Regions from separate parts of the Mesorhizobium sp. BR1-1-15 genome, predicted to be linked through region 1. Evidence: predicted binding sites of a transcription regulator. Region 1 holds the regulator's gene; the other holds the start of a gene.
What was found. The regulator PhoB, encoded in region 1, activates phosphate uptake and scavenging genes when phosphate is short. The targets are predictions, from matches to a motif close to TGTCATNNANCTGTCAT.
Positions count from the first base shown of each region.

Region 1 (3,416 bases):
ATTTCCGGCGAGACGGCGCCGCTGCTCTTCACGGCACTCAACAACCAGTTCTGGTCGAGCAATCTCAACGCCCCAATGGCCAGCCTGCCCGTCACCATCTTCCAGTTCGCTCTCAGCCCCTACGAGGAATGGCAGCAGCTGGCGTGGACCGGCGCACTCATAATCACCCTTACGGTTCTCGGGCTGAGCATCTTCGCCCGCAGCCTTACCGGACGCAGAGAGGACAGATGAAACCGATGTTGTCCACCGAGTTGAATACGCCCGAAGTCGCGGTCGAGAAAGCCAAGATCGAGGTCAAGGGCCTCAATTTCTACTATGGCCAGTCGAAGGCGCTGAAGGATATCAGCCTGTCGCTGCCCGAGCGCAGCGTCACCGCCTTCATCGGGCCTTCGGGCTGCGGGAAGTCGACGCTGCTGCGCGTCTTCAACCGCATCTACGAGCTTTACCCGAGGCAGAGCGCCGAGGGCCAGGTGCTGCTCGACGGCCAGAATATCCTCGACCGCTCGCAGGATCTCAACCTGCTCAGGACCAAGATCGGCATGGTGTTCCAGAAGCCGACGCCGTTCCCGATGTCGATCTACGAGAACATCGCCTTCGGCGTCAGGCTCTATGAGAAGCTCAGCAAGGCGGAGATGGACGGCCGTGTCGAGCAGGCGCTGAAGCGCGCGGCACTGTGGAGCGAGGTCAAGGACAAGCTCAACGCCAGCGGCCTCAGCCTTTCGGGCGGCCAGCAGCAGCGCCTCTGCATCGCCCGCACGGTGGCGGTGAAGCCGGAGGTCATCCTGCTCGACGAGCCTGCCTCGGCGCTCGATCCGCTGTCGACCGCCAAGATCGAGGAGCTGATCGACGAGTTGCAGGCCGATTATACGATCGTCATCGTCACCCACAACATGCAGCAGGCGGCGCGCGTGTCGAAGCAGACCGCCTTCATGTATCTGGGCGAGCTGGTCGAGTTCGACCGCACCGAGAAGATCTTCACGTCGCCCCGCGAGAAGCGCACGCAGGACTATATCACCGGCCGCTTCGGCTGATCCCAGGCATACGAGGACCAAGATCATGGCCGAACACACAGTCGCAGCCTTTGACGAAGATCTCGGACAGATCAGCAGGCTGATCCGCGACATGGGCGATCTCGCCTCATCGATGGTCGGCGGCGCGACCAAGGCGCTCCTGAATTCCGACAACGCGCTCGCCCAGCGCGTCGTCTCCGACGACGCGATCATGGATGCGCGCCAGCGCGAACTCGACGACCGCGCCATCACCCTGATCGCCAAGCGGCAGCCCATGGCGGACGATCTGCGCCATGTCGTCGGCTCGATCCGCATGGCGGGCGATCTCGAACGCATCGGCGATCTCGCCAAGAACATCGCCAAGCGCGTCGGCACCGTCGGCCTTGCCGCCACGCCGCGCGACCTGTCGCACTCCATCGACGCCATGGCGCAGCTTGTGCTGATCCAGGTGCAAGGCGTGATCGAGGAGTATGCGGCGCGCGATGCCGCGGCACTTGCGAAGCTGCGCGCCGACGATGAACGCATCGACGTCAAATACACGTCGGTCTTCCGCGAGCTGCTGACCTACATGATGGAGGATCCGCGCAACATCACCGCCTGCACGCATCTTTTGTTCTGCGCCAAGAATCTCGAGCGCATCGGCGATCACGTGACCAACATTGCCGAAAATGCCTATTATGTGCTGACCGGCACGCAATTGCCCGCCAATCGCCCGAAGCAGGACGAGACGGCGATGTCGGCGCCAGCGGCTTGACGGCAGGGGTGACCAGTCGATGATCGCGCCACGCATCATGGTGGTGGAGGACGAGGAGCCGCTGGGTGTGCTGCTCCGTTACAATCTGGAATCGGAGGGTTATCAGGTAGAGGTGGTGACGCGCGGCGACGAAGCCGAGATCCGCTTGCAGGAGAATGTCCCTGACCTTCTTGTGCTCGACTGGATGGTGCCGGCGGTGTCCGGCATCGAGCTCTGCCGCCGTCTCCGCATGCGGCCCGATACCGAGCGGCTGCCGATCATCATGCTGACGGCGCGCGGCGAGGAAAGCGACCGGGTGCGCGGTCTCTCCACCGGCGCCGACGACTATCTGGTCAAGCCGTTCTCAACGCCGGAATTCATGGCACGCGTCAAGGCGCTGCTGCGCCGCGCCAAGCCCGAAGTTCTGTCCAGCGTGCTCAAGGTCGGCGACATCGTGCTCGACCGTGAATCGCACCGGGTCTACCGCAAGAAAAGCGAGATCCGGCTCGGGCCGACCGAGTTCCGCCTGCTCGAATTCATGATGCGACATCCCGGCCGCGTGTTCTCGCGCAGCCAACTGCTCGACAATGTCTGGGGCGAAACGATCTATATCGACGAGCGCACCGTGGACGTGCATGTCGGCCGGCTGCGCAAGGCGGTCAACAACGGCCGCATGCCTGACGTTATCCGCACCATTCGGGGCGCGGGGTACGCGATCCGCGAAGACTAGGGATATGTCACGCAACGTTCTCGCCTATGCCTGATTTCGCCTGTGCCCCCGGCGCGAAAATTTCCTGGTCGACGAAGGTCAGCGCGCGCATGGCGCAGCCCTCGCGGATCAGCGGCAGTTCGTTCGGCTCGGTGTCGAAGGAAATCGATTTCGAGTGCTGGCCGCCGGCGGTCTGGGCAATGGCCTCGCGCAGAGCCGGCTCGATCAGGTCGAAGGCGGCGGCGCTGACGCCGACCATGGCGACCGGCGCCGGATCGATCAGGGCGAACAGGCTGCCAAGGCCGTAACCCAGCGCCTCGCCGGCCTTGCGGTAGGCTTCGCGCTCCGGCCCGTCCTTTTCGCGCGCCGAGGCCGCCAGGGTGCGCATGTCGGCGTCGCTGACGTCGACGGGCTGGGTGTCCTCGCCAAGCTGCCTCGCGTTGCGCCAAATGGCATAGTTGCCGGCATAGGCCTCGACGCAGCCGCGCCGCCCGCAGCGGCAGAGCGCCCCGCCGGGGCGATGGATCATGTGGCCGAACTCGCCTCCGGATGAATGGGTGCCGGTGAACAGTTCACCCTTCAGCACCAAGCCCATGCCGATGCCGTGCGACAAAAGTATGGCGATGAAGTCGTCGCGGTAGCGCTGGGGATCGCGCCAGCGCAGCGCCACCGCCATCATGTTGCAATCGTTCTCCATGGTGGCGGGAATGCCGAACTCGGCCTCCAGTATGTCGGCGAAGGCGATGTCGGTCTGCGGCGTGATCGGCGACCACAGCATGGCGCGCGCATCCGTGTCGGTGATGCCCTGGATCGCCAGCGCGATACGGGCGATGCTGCCGACGTCGAGGTCGGGATCCTCGAACCGCCGCCTGACGATGGCCACGCATTCGCCGATCAGCGCCTCGCGCGACAGGGTCAGCGTGTCCAGCCGGCGCTGCTCCTCAGATATCACCTGGCCGGCATA
Region 1 covers NZ_JAIUIF010000017.1:54,814-58,229, reverse strand. Annotated here, with positions in the region: gene pstA (phosphate ABC transporter permease PstA) at 1-231, shown strand, start outside; gene pstB (phosphate ABC transporter ATP-binding protein PstB) at 228-1,031, shown strand; gene phoU (phosphate signaling complex protein PhoU) at 1,057-1,764, shown strand; gene phoB (phosphate regulon transcriptional regulator PhoB) at 1,784-2,473, shown strand; gene LB541_RS23865 (ROK family protein) at 2,481-3,416, opposite strand, start outside.

Region 2 (3,416 bases), on a different contig from region 1:
AGCGCCGATCGGCACGCGGAAAAACAGTTTTGACGTCGCGCGCGCCGGCCCTTCGGTGTCGACCGCCCACAGGCCGTCGGTGCGGCCGGTGGTCTTCGGGCCCTGGCCGTCGGTGGCGACCCACAGGCGCCCGGCCGAATCGACCGCGCAATTGTCGGGCATGCCGAACCAGCCATTGGCCGTGGTGGCGGTGGAGAAGGTGGCGCCGACATCGGCAACCGCTGGATCGCCGCATTTCAGGAGCACCTCCCATTTGCCCCTGGTGCCGGCGAAATCGCCGCCATCCTCCGATATCTCGATGATATGGCCGAAGGCGTTATCGGCGCGCGGGTTGGCGGCGTCGACCTGGTCGGCTTTGCGCTTGGAATTGTTGGTCAGCATGACATAGACCTTGCCGTTGACACGATTGGGCTGGATGTCCTCGGGACGGTCCATCTTGGTGGCGCCGAGCAGGTCGGCGGCACGCCGCGTCTCGATCAACACGTCGGCCTGGCCGGCAAAGCCGTTCTCGGCCGTCAGCGGGCCCTGGCCGAAGACGATCGGCAGCCAGTCCACCGTACCGTCCGCAGCGAATTTGGCGACATGCAGCGTGCCGTCGTCGAGCAGGTTCATGTTGGCGGCGCGGTCGTCCGGATCGAAACGGCCCGCGGTGACGAATTTGTAGACGTACTCGAAGCGCTCGTCGTCGCCGAGATAGAAGACGACGCGGCCATCCTTGGCGACGATCGATTCGGCGCCTTCATGCTTGAAGCGGCCCATTGCGGTGCGCTTCCTCGGCGTGGATGTCGGATCGTTGACGTCGACCTCGACGATCCAGCCGAAACGGTTGGGCTCGTTCGGCTCCTTGGCGAGGTCGAAACGATCGTAATGCGCGCCCCATTCATAGGCGCCTTCCGGAATGCCGAGGCGCTTGTAATTGGCGGCTTCCTTATGGCCTTCCGGCAGTTCACCGGAGAAATAGCCGTGGATGTTCTCCTCGGCCATGACATAGGTGCCCCAAGGCGTGACGCCGCCGGCGCAGTTGTTGAATGTGCCGATGACCTTGGTGCCGGATGGGTCGGCATTGGTCTTGACGCGGTCATGACCGGCGACCGGGCCCGACAGCGCCATTTCGGTGTTGGAGGTGATGCGGCGGTTCAACTTGCCGTCGCGCACCACCTGCCACTTGCCGCCTTCCTTGCGGATCTCGACGATGGTGCCGCCATGTGCCGCCATCTCGACATCGACCTGCTCCTTCGAGAGCGGCGCGAGTTCGGCCGCCTTCTTGCCGTCCTTCTCGACGATCCTGACGATGCCCGGGAACATCAGATGCGGATTGGTGTATTCGTGGTTGACGACCAGCAGGCCGTGCTCGGCGGAGCCACCGATCCCGATATAGCCGACATAGTCATTGTTGTAGCCGAATTGTCTTGCCTGGGCCTCAGCCGACTGCCTGGCCGGGTCGAACTCCGGCGAATCGGCAAACAGCGGATCGCCCCAGCGCAACAGCACGTCGGCATCGTAGCCCGGCGCGACATGGTGCTTGTCGTCGATACCGGCTTCGAGTTCCTCGAACGAGAAGGCGGAGCCCTCGGCGGCACGCGCATCGTCGGCGGCCACGAGCGCCAGCGGGCTGACGGTGGCGGCGATGGCCGAGACGGCCAGCGAGCCCTTGAGGAAGGCGCGGCGGGAGAACCGCTCGGCAATGATTTCGCCCATGGTGCGGTTTTCGGTGGGGTTGGTCGCCGGACCGTCGTTTTCCTCAAGCAGGCTGGTGCGGAATCGGGCGTCGGGCGAGCGATGGTCGGTCATGGTCTGCCTCTGGCTGGATGGCTGGAGCGTGTCACGCGTTTCGACCCCTTATAGACGATCGGTCACACTTTCGTGACATTCGTGCACCCGCCAGCTTGACCGCGAACCTCGCGCCACATCCGGTTTGAAACTCGGACCAAGGTCCTAAACCGATCGGGGCGAAGGTCCGGATTGCCGCGGCATCGGTCGTGGGCCACTTACACGAACACGCCATGTCGCCGATGGTCGCGTACCTGCACGAGATGGCCTCTGAATTTTGCCGGTCCGATCAAGTGAGGGACTGATGCGCAGCTCGATCATGGCTCATTGTTGCTGGCTGGCCCTGAGAGCAGTGCCGGCACTGGCGCTGACCATAGCCCCCTATCACCTCGATTTTCACGGTTCCGCCGCAGGCATTGTCGCGTCCAGCGCCCAAGCCAAGCCTGGCGGGAACAGCGGCAATGGCGGTGGTGGCGGTAACGGCAATGGCGGCAATGGCGGCAATGGAAATAACGGCGGCGGCAACAATGGCAACGCTGGCGGCAACGGGAACAATGGCGGCGGCAACAACGGCAAGGGGAAGGGTGCCAACAGCTCCGGCAAGCATGTGAACGCAACAACCGGCGATCGTGTCGAAATAGACGACAACAAGATCGTGGTGCAGCACCCTAACGGCTTCGGGGAAGAGATCGAGAAGGGTCGCTTCAAAATGACCGACGCTCTGGGCCGCACGATCGTCGAGCGCCCTGCGACGGCGGCGGATATAAGCCGCCTCAAGGGGTTGTAGAGCGGGCAATAGGCATCGCCCGCTTTACGTGTCACCTCCGCCGCCCCCCGGCGGAGGTGACCTTGTCGCTCCGGCCCCGTATAGGGGCCGTCTTTTTTGCCCTGGAGCGTTCCGCTGCTGCACCGCGCTTCAGGTTTTCATTTATGCGTGTCGTTATCCCAAACCGGGGATCCCTTGCGGCCGACCAGGATTAGCTGCCGGCCCGATCCCGCGCTTCGCGCATCAGCAGCGCCGCCTCGGTGCGATTGCGGACGTTGAGCTTGGACAGCACACCGGTCATGTGATGCTTGACCGTTTTTTCCTGCAGTGCCAGCCGCAGCGCCACTTCCTTGTTGCTCAGCCCTTCCGCCACCAGCTGCAGGATCTCGGCCTCGCGTCCGGTGAGCTGACGCAGACGATCCGTCCTGCCGTTGGCCGGCTGCAGCGATTGCAGGTCCGAAAGCAGGCGGGCCGACAGGGTCGGCGACACATAGGTCTCGCCGGCCGCTACACCATTCAGGATTTCGGCCAGCATGCGCGAGCCGACCCCCTTCAGCACATAGCCGCGCACACCGGCGTTCAGCGCCCGCGCCACGTCGGCATTGGCCTCCGAGACCGTCAGCATGACGATCTTCTGTCCGGGATTGGCACCCAGTATGCCGGCCACCGACGCAAGGCCGTCACCCGGCATGCTGATGTCGAGCAGCAATATGTCGGGCTGCAAAGTCGAGGCGATGCGTTCGGCATCCTGCGCAGTGGCGCCCTGGGCCACCATTTCGAAGCCGCCGATCTCCGACAGGCTGCGGGTAACGCCTTCGCGAAACAGCGGGTGGTCGTCGACAATGGCGACACGGATGGTACCGATCATGGTTGATCCTCG
Region 2 covers NZ_JAIUIF010000005.1:33,126-36,541, reverse strand. Annotated here, with positions in the region: gene LB541_RS10900 (PhoX family protein) at 1-1,791, opposite strand, end outside; gene LB541_RS10895 (hypothetical protein) at 2,075-2,557, shown strand; gene LB541_RS10890 (response regulator) at 2,748-3,404, opposite strand; gene LB541_RS10885 (sensor histidine kinase) at 3,401-3,416, opposite strand, start outside.
Region 2: a site for PhoB is predicted at 1,853-1,869, ahead of LB541_RS10900 (PhoX family protein). Genes of this name have one in related genera too.